Regions from separate parts of the Shewanella sp. MM_2022_3 genome, predicted to be linked through region 1. Evidence: predicted binding sites of a transcription regulator. Region 1 holds the regulator's gene; each other region holds the start of a gene.
The links. Region 1 encodes ArgR, which controls arginine synthesis, uptake and breakdown. Its sites were predicted from a motif close to ANTGAATANNTATTCANT; they were not measured.
Positions count from the first base shown of each region.

Region 1 (4,290 bases):
TACGCTTACCGCTTATCAAACCTATTGCGGATTGGTGCTACCTGAGATTCGCCAAGCACAGATACCGTATTTCCTATCTACTGACGGGTAAAGCTCGCTGTGACAGCCAATGCCAACTGCCTAAATAGCGAGACTCAAGATTAAGAACCCCTGTTTAGAGAACAAAGTTTAAAGCATAAAAAAACGGAGCCATTCGGCTCCGTTTTCTCATAATTCAGAAGAATTACTTAACGAAATCAACGCCTAGTTTGATATCGCCTTTCAGCGTATCTAACATAGAATCACGGGCGTTAGCTTCGAATGCGCTCACTTCACCGTAAGGCAGTACTTTTTCGATACCGTTTTTGCCTAACAATACTGGTTGAGCGAAGAATTCAGCGTGCTCGCTGCCGCCGTCAACGTAAGCACATTCAACGATGTTAGCTTCGCCTTGCAGACCACGAACCAGAGACATACCGAAACGGCATGCCGCTTGACCCATAGACAGCGTCGCGCTGCCGCCACCGGCTTTAGCTTCAACCACTTCAGTACCCGCGTTTTGGATACGTTTAGTTAAAGAAGCGACTTCTTCATCAGAGAAAGTCACGCCTTCAACTTGAGACAGTAATGGCAGAATAGTCACGCCACTGTGGCCGCCGATCACGTTGATTTTAACGTCAGCAACGTTTAAGCCTTTTAATTCAGCGATGAAAGTCTCAGAACGGATAACGTCCAGAGTGGTCACGCCGAATAAACGGTTCTTATCGTAAACACCTGCTTTTTTCAGCACTTCAGCAGCAATAGCAACTGTAGTGTTTACTGGGTTAGTGATAATACCCACGAGCGCTTTAGGGCAAGTAACAGCCACTTTCTCGATCAGGTTGCGAACGATACCTGCGTTGATATTGAACAGATCTGAACGATCCATACCAGGCTTACGTGCAACACCAGCAGAGATAAGCACAACGTCAGCACCCACGAGGGCAGGCGTTGGATCTTCACCAGCAAAACCTTTGATTTCAACCGCAGTTGGGATATGGCTCAAGTCAACCGCAACACCCGGAGTTACCGGTGCGATATCGTATAGAGACAGTTGAGAACCCGCAGGTAATTGAGTTTTTAACAGTAGGGCAAGAGCCTGGCCGATACCACCAGCAGCACCAAGTACAGCAACTTTCATAGTTATCTCCGTTATTTCTCGGATATTGTGACATGGATCTATTTTGCGTTGGCGTCACATTACTGGAATGTCACGCTAATTTCAATTATCCCTTAGTCGTTGATTCAAAGATTTACTAAAACAGCGCGTTGCAATGTTGAATATTTACTCTAGTTCAACAAATACATTTATAAATGAATTAGCACGAAGTGAGTTAATTGCATTTTTATTCAGTCATTGTGGTTATTTGTTGACAGTTTAACCAAAACTATTCAGAATAAGCCTGTTTTTTTGAATAAAGAATAAGACTATGCAAACGACCAAGAATCAGGATGACCTTGTTAGAATTTTTAAGGCGATTTTAAAAGAGGAGCGCTTTGGCTCCCAGAGTGAAATCGTCACCGCCTTGCAAGCAGAAGGCTTTACTAATATAAACCAATCTAAAGTGTCTCGTATGCTCAGCAAGTTCGGTGCCGTGCGCACTCGCAACGCTAAGCAGGAGATGGTTTATTGCTTACCTGCCGAATTAGGCGTGCCCACTGCGGGCAGCCCGTTAAAGAATTTAGTACTCGATGTTGACCATAACCAAGCGATGATTGTTGTCCGCACTAGCCCAGGCGCCGCACAATTAATTGCTCGTTTGTTAGACTCCATCGGTAAACCTGAAGGGATTTTGGGAACCATTGCGGGTGACGATACGATCTTTATTTGTCCATCTAGCATTCAAGATATCGCCGATACCTTGGAAACCATCAAATCTTTATTCAATTACGCAGAATAAAAAAACAGGTCAGCTTGCTGACCTGTTCTATTTCCACTGTACGCTTTTCAGTCCAGCATTAGCCTAATTTCAGGGCTTGTGTCCCACTTACGTTACAGTATTTAGCCGAAACTCCTCAGCCTTAGTAAGCCACACTGATCCTTTGATTGGGATGCGCCGCTTTTTCTGCTTCATCGAGCATGGCTTTGGCGTAATCACTCACCGAAATCCGGCTGCGGCCATTTGCATCGGTAAAGAAGCTATCGCCACCTAAACGGTAAGAGCCTTCACTTGCACCAGGGTAGATCTCTGCCGCTGGGCTGACAAAAGTCCAGTTAACAGTGGTGTTGGCGGCGCGAAATGCCTTCAATGCCTCACCTTGAGCCAGAGCTTCATCCTTATAGGCAGACGGGAAATCTGGGCTTGAAACCAAAGTTACTCCCGGTGCCACTTCTAGACTACCTGCCCCACCGACCCACAATAAACGTGGCACTTTAGCCTGTGGCAATACGGCTAATAGATTATTAACTGTTTTCGCCACTAAGCCGTGATTCTGCTCAGCGCGGCCGCCCACTGAAGCAATTAACACATCCACGCCTGCAAAGGTTTCAGCGGTTAATGGCTGAGTCAGGTCAACACTACGCACTTCTGCCGCCGTTTCACCAAGCTTGCTTGGGTCACGCACTAAGGCAACGACGTCATGACCACGGCTTAAGGCTTCATTTAAAATGGTTCCGCCAATCCAACCTGATGCACCTAATACTGCAATTTTCATTTGATAAGTCTCACTGCTGATTTAAATTGAGACCAGTTTACTTGCGATACTTAGCGTGATAAATATCGATAAATGAGCAGGATTGTTTCAGATTGAGATACTAATGGGTGTAATTATATATGGATAAAATCGCCGCCATGCGTAGCTTTATCGAAGTGGCTAACTGTGGCAGCTTTACTAAGGCCGCAGAACACCTCGATCTCAGTCGTTTACAGGTTTCTCGCCATATTCAAGAAATTGAGCAGTGGCTCAGTTTACGCCTGCTACACCGCACCACCCGCAGCGTTAGCCTGACCTTACAGGGTGAAGAAGCCCTGCAATATTGTCAGCGGGTGCTGAGTGAAGTCGCCGCAATGGAAAGCCGCGCCCATAGTCATAACACTGAATTAGTCGGCAGTATTCGTATTGCCACACCCGTCGGACTTGGGCAGCACAGTCTGTTTGATGTGGTCGATCGCTTTATAAAATTGCACTCTAAGGTCAATATTCAGCTGTTAATGTCGGACAGTTTTGCTCAATTAGTGGATGAGCGGGTGGACGTGGCACTGCGCTATACCGAGCAGCCCGATGAGAATTTGATTGCCCGTAAATTGATGAGCATAGATGCTGTGCTGTGCGCCGCGCCCAGTTACTTGGCTCAAGCCGAGCCGTTAACCGTCCCTAACGATCTGCTCAACCATAATTGCCTTATCCATAGCTCGCAGCAACATTGGCAGCTACTCAAGGAGCAACAGAGTGAGCGGATAAAACCTATGGGGAATCTGATGGCCAATGAAATGGGAGTGCTGGTCAGCGCCGCGTTGCGCGGGCATGGCATTGCCTACTTGCCCTGTGACTTAGCTAATCAATATCTGGCCAGCGGTCAACTGCAAGAAGTGCTCCCCGAATACACGGCACCAGGCCAAACCCTCTGGGCCGTGTACTTATCTCGCAGCTACCAACAAGCGCTAGTGCGCGCCTTTATCGATTTTACCGCTCAGCAATGGCGGCTCGATATCAATAAGTGGACAGCGGCGAGTTAAGCCCACAAACAAAAACGCACTGAGGCTTAAGGCTCAGTGCGTTTAGTCGCGATTTGCTAAGGGTTAATTATCGAATTGCATCAAAAAATCTAAGCTTGGGGCGAAAAACGACGAGCCAGTTAACGCACTGGTAAAGTGCATCAAGTGATCGTGATTACCCGCACCATCACCAAACACCATGCTATGGAGCATCTTCTCGAAGTGATCCGGTGTGCGGCAGGTTGAAATAAACATCAAACCTTGTTCTTTGAGCGAGCCGTAAGGCATGCTCTGGCGCAAAATCTCGATGGACTTGCCGTTTTCATCCTTGAGGTTTACCCGCTTGATATGGCTGGTTAATGGCTTATCTTCCGACTCGTATTCGATGTTGTCTTGCTTGGTACGACCGATAATATCTTCTTGCTTTTTAAGCGGTAATCTATGCCACTTACTCAAGTTGTGGGCGTACTTTTGTACGTGAATATAGCTGCCGCCCTTAAATTCAGGGTCTTCATCCCCAACCAAGGCGACCTCTTGGCGATGACGCCCTTTCGGGTTTTCGGTGCCATCGACAAAGCCCGTTAAGTCGCGACTATCCATAAATCTAAAGCCGCGC
Region 1 covers NZ_JAKZGV010000021.1:48,107-52,396, reverse strand. The annotation lists gene MMG82_RS12450 (DUF393 domain-containing protein) at 1-128, shown strand, start outside; gene mdh (malate dehydrogenase) at 224-1,159, opposite strand; gene argR (transcriptional regulator ArgR) at 1,449-1,919, shown strand; gene MMG82_RS12435 (NAD(P)-dependent oxidoreductase) at 2,041-2,673, opposite strand; gene MMG82_RS12430 (LysR family transcriptional regulator) at 2,793-3,695, shown strand; gene MMG82_RS12425 (Dyp-type peroxidase) at 3,759-4,290, opposite strand, start outside.

Region 2 (4,290 bases), on a different contig from region 1:
GAACAGATTGCAGGTGTGAAATTTTTAATGAATGACTATGTCGTGGTTGCATTTGGACGCCACGCCGGTCTATGTGGGTCTGTTGTATCTGTAATTAAGTTTGAGCCTAACCCGCCTTACGTTGTAGAAACAGAAAAAAATGGGGACATTGAGGTCAGGGAAAATGAGATTCACCACCCATAACAAGCGGTTGCAACGCCGCTACAGCGCTTCGCGCTTACAAACTGCGGTTGAACCGAACGTTATGCCTAGGGAGCTGTGATGAAGTTTTTAGCTGTCATAGCCATCTTGTTCTCTCTTCATGCGGAAGCAACTGAAGAGAAATTGCTGTGCGAACATAGAGAATTGCTTATTGAGCCAGATATGCAAATGAAGGAAAGTTTTTTCACTGAAAGTAATGCGGAGTCAGCTAAATCTGAATTAGAGAAGCTTGATTTAAGCAGCAATGATTTGATGATTCAGTTCGCCATTGAAAACAACAGCCGAATTGTGCGTGGCTATAAACTGCGAGCCAGAGCTATCGAGTCCGACAATAAGGAAGATATCAAATCTTTCTGCGATTTCTATGTGTCTGAGGCTTTCTATCACGACTAAAGGCAAACAAGGCGCAGTAACACGCAACTTACAAACTGCTATAGTACTTGGCGTTAATCCATAGAAATTTTTATCCGAAACTGACGAGTTAGAGTTAAGGCTTCAACTAGGAAACTGTCCCAAAACATGCTGCGTATTTCTTTTTAAAACTTACAGATTACGCCAACGCTAAATAGGTGAGCCATGGAGGTTTGCGAGACGACCGTCCGCCCCATGGCCGCTTTTTGGCATCCATGCCATCGCGGCATTCGTGAATCCATTCACATCAGACGGCGGTCGAGCATCCAAGGATGGACTTGCTGCGTGTCGGAGAGAGAATGCCATGGCTCACCAAAAGCCAGCACTTAGAGAATTAAACGGCCAAACTTTATCTTTCAGCAGTAGTATCCAGAAATTCTAAATGACTTCCTGTAAAACTGAGTTATATGGTGGCGAGTGGAATTTGTACGACTAACCCACACTCAACGAAGTAATCAAAACTGTCTGTTCGTGTATGAGTTGAGTGTATAAGTGAGTACAAAAAAGGGGAGTCAGTTAAATCTGACTCCCCTTGATATTTTAGGTGATGTTGCGCTTAGAACAGCAGGTGAGCCACGCCGGCAATTACTGGCAGAGTCACTAAGGTACGCAGTACGAACACGACAAATAGCTCAACAAAATTCACTGGGATCTTACTGCCAATCAGCAGTGCGCCCACTTCGCTCATGTAAATCAGCTGGGTTACGGATAACGCGGCAATCACAAAGCGGGTCATATCCGATTCGATAGAGCTGGCTAAAATCGACGGAATAAACATATCGGCAAAGCCAACAACGATGGTTTTAGAGGCTTCGGTGGCTTCAGGGATATGCAGCAGTTCCAGTAACGGAATAAACGGCATACCTAAGTAATTGAAGATGGACGTATGCTCGGCGATGATCAGCGCCGTGGTACCAATGGCCATTACTACAGGGAGAATGCCAAATATCATATCGATAACGTTTTTAATACCTTCATTTAAGACGGCTTTGATACCACCAGCACTGGCCGCTTTCTCGAGCGCTTTATCAAAGCCCCAAGAGAGTGCGCCGTGTCCTGCGGGGATCATCTCATCATCAGGTTGACGTGGCGTATCGTCGATATAGTTATCTTTTTTCCACGACAGTGGCGGCAGCTTAGGCACAATCACGGCGGCCGCAAAACCCGCTAAACACACGGTCAGGTAGAAGGGCACAAACATATGCTCTAACTTTACCTGTGAGATCACTACTAAGCTGAAGGTAATTGACACCGCCGAGAAGGTGGTACCGATAACCGCGGCTTCCCTTTGGGTGTAAAAACGCGCTTCGTATTGCTTGCTGGTCAGCAGGATCCCAACGCTACCATCACCTAACCAAGAGGCCATACAGTCGATGGCGCTGCGACCTGGCAGGTTAAACACGGGGCGCATCACTTTGGTCAGCAGGGTGCCAAATAGCTCTAATAGACCGAAGTTTAATAGCAGTGGCAGCAACATACCGGCGAAGATAAACACCGAGAAGAGTACCGGTAACAAATCGTTCAGTACTAAGGCGCCAGTGCTTGAAGAGTTAATCGCTTCGGGGCCAATGCCAAAGTAGGTCAGCACGATAAAGACAGCGCCAACGACACGGGTGGTAAGCCACAGCGGGCTGATATTGAGTAAACCATTGAGGAAGTGATTGTTCAGCACAAACTTAGGTTTGAGTAACTTTGTCAGCACAGAGGCAAAGGCCATGGCGACAACAATCACAGTCACGATTAAGGTTAATACATCGCTTAACACGCTTTGCAGTGCTTTAGAGATGATTGCGATGGGAATAGTTATCGCATCGTTATAGCTGATAGGGGTCATAAACAGCAGCAGACCGATCAGCGAAGGGACGATAAAGGTGAGTATCGTCTTAATGTTGCGGTTTTTATGTTCAGTAGCCAATGGTGTACACCTTAAAGTACGAGTCGCACAAATAAACTTGAATAAATGCTCTCTCAAAACCGCATTCTTTGCTGGGGTGAGGTGCATTTTAATTCAACTCAAAATCGAGAAGGGGGAAGATTACTCGCTTAGCGCCGCTATGTAAAACGATTCGGAAATTTGTTTGAGATAAGCAGCAAAATAGCATAGTTATTTGGGCGATTTCTAATGGATGATTTTTGATGTTGCCTACTTTTTTAGTTGTTTAAATTTAATTTAATCATGGCGTTACGTCATGCTGTTGCGGGTTGTTTATCGGGTTGTTTTATTCTTGAGGATGTTCACTTCTTGGCGATGTTTTGTTGAAAACTTTCCCAGTGGATCTTCACTAAATACGCTTTTAGATGATTTTTTACCCATTAATGGTAAAAGGGCTTCAAACGTCGCGGACCCAATGTGAGCGGGATAACAGTAGCTGTAACGGTGAGGTTGTCTTCTGTAACAAAATAGAGTGAGCTGAATTGTTTGTGAGTATTTATTCAGTTTTGACTGCAGATTTGCATATGTTTTATTGAATAATGACTTAGCACGGGATTTTCATATGATGACTAAAAAATCGTTAATAGTGATGAAATAAAATTTTACGCTAAAGAGGATTCGTGCCGCTTTAATTCTTTTTAATTCCATGTAAGTTAGTACTACTTTGGTTTGGCTAAATTATCCATGACTGTTATAAAAATGAATATGGCAACAAGGGGCTCGGCACTTGCCACTAAGTTTGGTTTTCTTGGTATTTTTGGATTGATGCTGGGGATCTGTGTGGCGGTATTCGGATTTGATTATTCTGAAACACGCTCCTTCAATTTTTTAAATCATACACTGAGTGAATTGGGAACCTATGGCCATTCTAGCTTTGCCGTGGTGCTCAATGGCGGTTTATTTTTTGGCAGTTTAAGCGTTGTTTTTTATTGTCTTTCCTCCCTACAGACTGTAAGCGGGTTTTGGGGATATCCTTTCTTTTGCGCTCTAGCACTGACGTTTTTAGCCTTAGCCTGTGTTGGGCTATTTCCAGTCAATGTGTATCACTTGCATATCCTCGCACTTAAATGGTTTTTCTACTTTGGCAGCTTAAGTGCAATTTGTTATCTACTATGGGTGGGATTCGGCTCGCAGCACCGTCAGCGCTTGACGATATTATTAGCGCTGTTGGTATTGCTCAGTATGATGACTTTTCTCTATGTGCCGCTGTTAGCATTGGGCTTAACGGAAGGAGACAGACCTTTCTATCAAGAAATGGTACTGCAATTGCCAAGGCCCGATTTATGGTGGCCTGCATTGCTGGAATGGATTGGGCTTGGGAGTCTATTAAGTTGGACGGTGGCGCTGCTATTAACGCCACCATCATGTATCCCCACATTGACCCAGCAGCAAACGCTTGAGTGAAGTAGGCTATGTCTTTTATCTGACCAAGGATTTTAGCCCTGCTTCGCCAAACCAGTAGCCATTACAGTGCTCATCGCTAAGAGGAAACTGAGCGTCCGTTGCCTTGCTAGTTAACGCCTCGACCAGCGCATCGGCTTTAGTGATACAGGCTACGCTGCTGGGCGAAACCCGAAACACATCTACGCCAACCTTTATCATTTCATTGATTTTGCTGCGTAAATCGACACAGCTGGCCGACTGGGTTTGAATGCCATTTAACCTCAGTAAAGGTTGCGCCTCTTGCGTCTGCGCTAGTAAACCCTTGCTGTATTGGCGGCAAACGGTTTCGCAGCTGTCCTTCG
Region 2 covers NZ_JAKZGV010000003.1:159,197-163,486, reverse strand. The annotation lists gene MMG82_RS03155 (hypothetical protein) at 1-183, shown strand, start outside; gene MMG82_RS03150 (hypothetical protein) at 262-594, shown strand; gene MMG82_RS03145 (YjiH family protein) at 1,169-2,527, opposite strand; gene MMG82_RS03140 (DUF998 domain-containing protein) at 3,230-3,949, shown strand; gene MMG82_RS03135 (U32 family peptidase) at 3,965-4,290, opposite strand, start outside.
Region 2: the regulator ArgR is predicted to act here: its motif matches at 2,608-2,625, upstream of MMG82_RS03145 (YjiH family protein).

Region 3 (4,290 bases), on a different contig from region 1:
GTTAAGCACTTCGGCTACATCGGCGGAAGGTTGCCAGTTGCTCGGGATCAGCGGACGACGGTTACTGAGTTCACGCAGTAAGAAGGCTTGTTTTTCGGTTTCATCCCAATGATTAAAGTCACCCATACCTAGATAACGGGTTAATTCTGCAAGTACATCGCAGTGACGGCCGGCGTCTTGGCGAATGTCGAGCCTAAGCATATGAATACCAAAACAAGCGAGGCGGCGTAAAATGTCGAGTAGTAAACCGTTAGCAATCAAACGCATGCCGCAGTCACATAAACTCTTATACAGCATCTCTAGCGGCGCTTTAAGATCGCTTTCTTGCCAAATCAGCGTCGACTTATCCACTTCAGGATTGTGGCCCTCAATGCGGGCATTTAAGTAATCTATGGTGTCACGCAGTTTTTGTCTTAATGAGCGCAGCACAAAACGATAGGGTTCGCAGCTATTGTTGGTATAAGCCTTTAATTCATCATTGGCTTCTTCCATTGACAGTTCACCCACTAGCAACACTATATCCTTGAGGAATAAACGTGCCGCAGCATGGCGATTACGGTCTAACACTTCTTGGGTAACTTTGGCGGTCACAAAGGGGTTACCGTCGCGATCACCACCCATCCAGCTTGAGAAGCGCACCGGTGCAATATCGATAGGCAATTGCTGGCCAGTGCGCTCTTGTACTTGATCGTTGAGCTGCCTTAAAAAGTCGGGGACGGCGTGCCAGAGAGATTCTTCAATCGTCGATAATCCCCAGCGGGCTTCATCCACTGGCGTTGGGCGCTCACGGCGAATTTCATTGGTGTGCCAGATCTGAGCAATTAACTGACGCAGACGCAGATTAATTTGGCGACGTTCTCTATCGGATAATTGATCGTTTTCTTGCTCGGCGAGGCAATCCACAATCGCCGCATATTTTTGGATCAGTGTGCGGCGAGAGATTTCCGTTGGATGTGCGGTGAGGACTAAGTCGATATCAAGCGTCTTTAAGCAATCCAACATCTTAGTTTGATCGATACGGCCATTAAGCATACGGCCAAGCAACTGTTCGACCGGATCCGGTACACAAACCAGCTCATCACAGTTACGGCTAATAGTATGAAATTGTTCGGATAAGTTTGCTAGGTTGAGGAATTGGTTGAAGGCTTTGGCAAAAGGCACTAACTCTTCATCGGGGAGTGCGGTCAGCAGTTCTAGCATTTGCTCCCGTGCCGCCTCATCGCCACGGCGGGAATCTTTTGCAAGTTTACGAATTTGCTCAACCTTCTCGAGGAAAGAATCACCGAGGTGGGTGCGCATTGTATCGCCAAGGATCTGCCCTAACATACTCACGTTTGATCTTAACGACGCATACATGTCGGTCACATTGTCTGCCACATTACCTGCCATAGTTACTCCGAATAGAAAAACATCAAAATCCGCTTTGTATTAGCCCGCTAGCACAATACCCACCACAGAGGGCAATGGTCAACAGCAGAACTTATAACTTATACGACTGGCTTATCTGATATGCAACTAATCACGATAATTGTTGAAGAATATTCAATATAAATGCGAGCTAACGCAATATTTTATTATGTTTAGCCAAAGTGAATATGAACTGCATTATTTTGGCTTTGCGTACATGTATATCAGGTGTTAATAAAAAGGACTGATTTTTCAGTCTTTCATCCATAGATAACTGAGTTATAAAGAAGTTAGTGAGGTATTGTGTCATTTGCTAAGCGTGCTTGAACGAAGATTAAAGATAAAATTTAATAAAAATATATATTCACATATATTGCATAAATAGATCTTTGTGGTAGTCTAGCCTGCAGTTGAGATGAGTCACCCATTGTGACCTGTAGAGTAAATATCATGATGTATAGCGTTAAGCCGTCAGTGAATAAAATAACGAGCCATTACGATTTCCCACGACGATAGTCCTGTCATCATAGATATGCGCTGTTGCGTATACGCTATTCATCTATTCTTTAAGTCTCTTTGATTTGGTTTATAAAAATACATATGAAAAATATCGCCATTATCGGCGCCAGTGGTTACACAGGTGCACAACTCACTGCTTTAGTCCATGCGGAGTCTGAATTATCAATTCAAGGCCTGTATGTCTCTGAAAATAGTTTAGATAAAGGTAGAGCTTTAGCAGATTTGTACCCTGTCTACAGCCACATTGACTTAGCTCTGTCACCATTGACTGAAGAAGCGAAGACTAAGATCGTCGCCGAGGCGGATGCCGTGGTGTTGGCGACCGAGCACTCGGTGAGTTTGCATTTAGCGGCTTGGTTCTACAACCAAGGTTTAGCCGTGTTTGACTTAAGCGGTGCCTATCGTTTCAGTGATGTGGCGCAGTACCCTAAGTGGTACGGTTTTGAGCACGAATATCCCGAGGTGCTAGCCAAGGCTGTTTATGGTCTTGCCGAGTGGAATGCCAAAGAAGTGGCTGCGACTAAGATGATTGCCGTGCCAGGTTGTTACCCAACAGCATCATTAACCGCTTTGAAACCATTAAAGAATTTACTGACCTCCGCCTATCCGGTGATCAATGCGGTCAGCGGTGTGACGGGCGCGGGCCGTAAGGCACAGCTGCATACCAGTTTTTGCGAAGTGAGCCTCACACCCTACGGCGTATTAGGCCACAGACATCAACCCGAAATTGCCACTCAACTGGGGCAAGAGGTGATCTTCACGCCGCACCTTGGCAACTTCAAGCGCGGCATTTTAGCAACCATCACGGTACAGCTAAAACCGGGCACCACCACCGCCGATGTGGCTGCGGCATACAGTGTGTATGACCAAGCCCCGCTGGTGACGGTGAAACAGAACCAGTTCCCGAAAGTAGATGATGTAGTGCTGACTCCGAATTGCCACTTAGGTTGGAAGTTTGATGAGAACAGTGGCTACTTAGTGGTTGCCAGTGCCATCGACAATTTGATGAAAGGCGCGGCGAGCCAAGCCCTGCAATGCATAAAGATTCACTTTAACCTTTAACCGTTCATCCTTATTTAAGAGAGTCGTCAAGATGTCTACCAACAACTCAGTATTAGTTCTTAAAGTCGGCGGCGCCCTGCTGCAGTGTGAAATGGGGATGGCGCGTTTAATGGATACCGCCGCAGTAATGATCGCAAATGGTCAGCAGGTGCTGATGGTGCATGGCGGTGGCTGTTTGGTCGATGAGCAATTAGCCGCAAACGGCATGGAAACCGTCAAGTTAGAAGGCCTGCGGGTGACCCCGCCTGAGCAAATGCCGATTATTGCCGGTGCACTGGCTGGCACATCAAACAAGATCCTCCAAGGCGCAGCGACAAAAGCTGGGATTGTGAGTGTGGGCATGAGCTTAGCCGATGGCAACACGGTATCGGCCAAGATTAAAGATGAGCGTTTAGGGTTAGTGGGCGAGGTTTCTCCTAAGGACGCCACTTACCTTAAGTTTATTTTGTCCCAAGGCTGGATGCCGATTTGTAGCTCAATTGCCATGATGGACGATGGCCAAATGCTGAACGTGAACGCTGACCAAGCGGCGACGGTATTAGCTAAGTTGGTCGGTGGCAAGTTGGTGCTGTTATCGGATGTGTCTGGCGTACTCGATGGTAAAGGTCAATTAATCCCTTCATTGAATGGTAAGCAGATTGCCGAGTTGGTTAAGCAAGGCGTGATCGAAAAGGGAATGAAAGTAAAAGTTGAAGCTGCGCTCGAAGTGGCGCAGTGGATGGGGCAGGCGGTTCAAGTGGCCTCATGGCGTGATGCAAGCCAATTAGTCGCATTAGCAAAAGGTGAGGCCGTGGGCACACAAATCCAACCATAAGCGGAGTAGGTTATGAAGCATTTACTATCGATAAAAGAGTTAACCCAGCAGCAGTTGCTGGATCTGATTACCTTGGCAAAGACGATTAAAGCGAATCCCGCTGAGTATCGTCATGCACTGGACGGTAAGAGTGTGGTGATGTTATTTGAAAAGCCATCTCTGCGTACTCGTGTTAGCTTCGATATCGGTATTAACAAGCTTGGCGGCCACTGTTTATACCTAGACCAGCAAAATGGTGCCTTAGGTAAGCGGGAATCGGTCGCTGACTTTGCTTCTAACCTGTCCTGTTGGGCCGATGCCATTGTGGCGAGAACGTTCTCCCACACGACTATCGAACAATTAGCTGAGTTTGGTAGTGTGCCCGTGATTAATGCACTTTCGGATTTATACCATCCTTGCCAAGCTTTAGCCGATTTTTTAACCTTGGCCGAGCATTTTGAAAATATCAGTGATGCTAAGTTAGCGTATGTGGGTGATGGTAATAACGT
Region 3 covers NZ_JAKZGV010000005.1:177,728-182,017, reverse strand. The annotation lists gene ppc (phosphoenolpyruvate carboxylase) at 1-1,389, opposite strand, end outside; gene argC (N-acetyl-gamma-glutamyl-phosphate reductase) at 2,008-2,988, shown strand; gene argB (acetylglutamate kinase) at 3,020-3,802, shown strand; gene MMG82_RS05345 (ornithine carbamoyltransferase) at 3,815-4,290, shown strand, end outside.
Region 3: the regulator ArgR is predicted to act here: its motif matches at 1,759-1,776, upstream of argC (N-acetyl-gamma-glutamyl-phosphate reductase).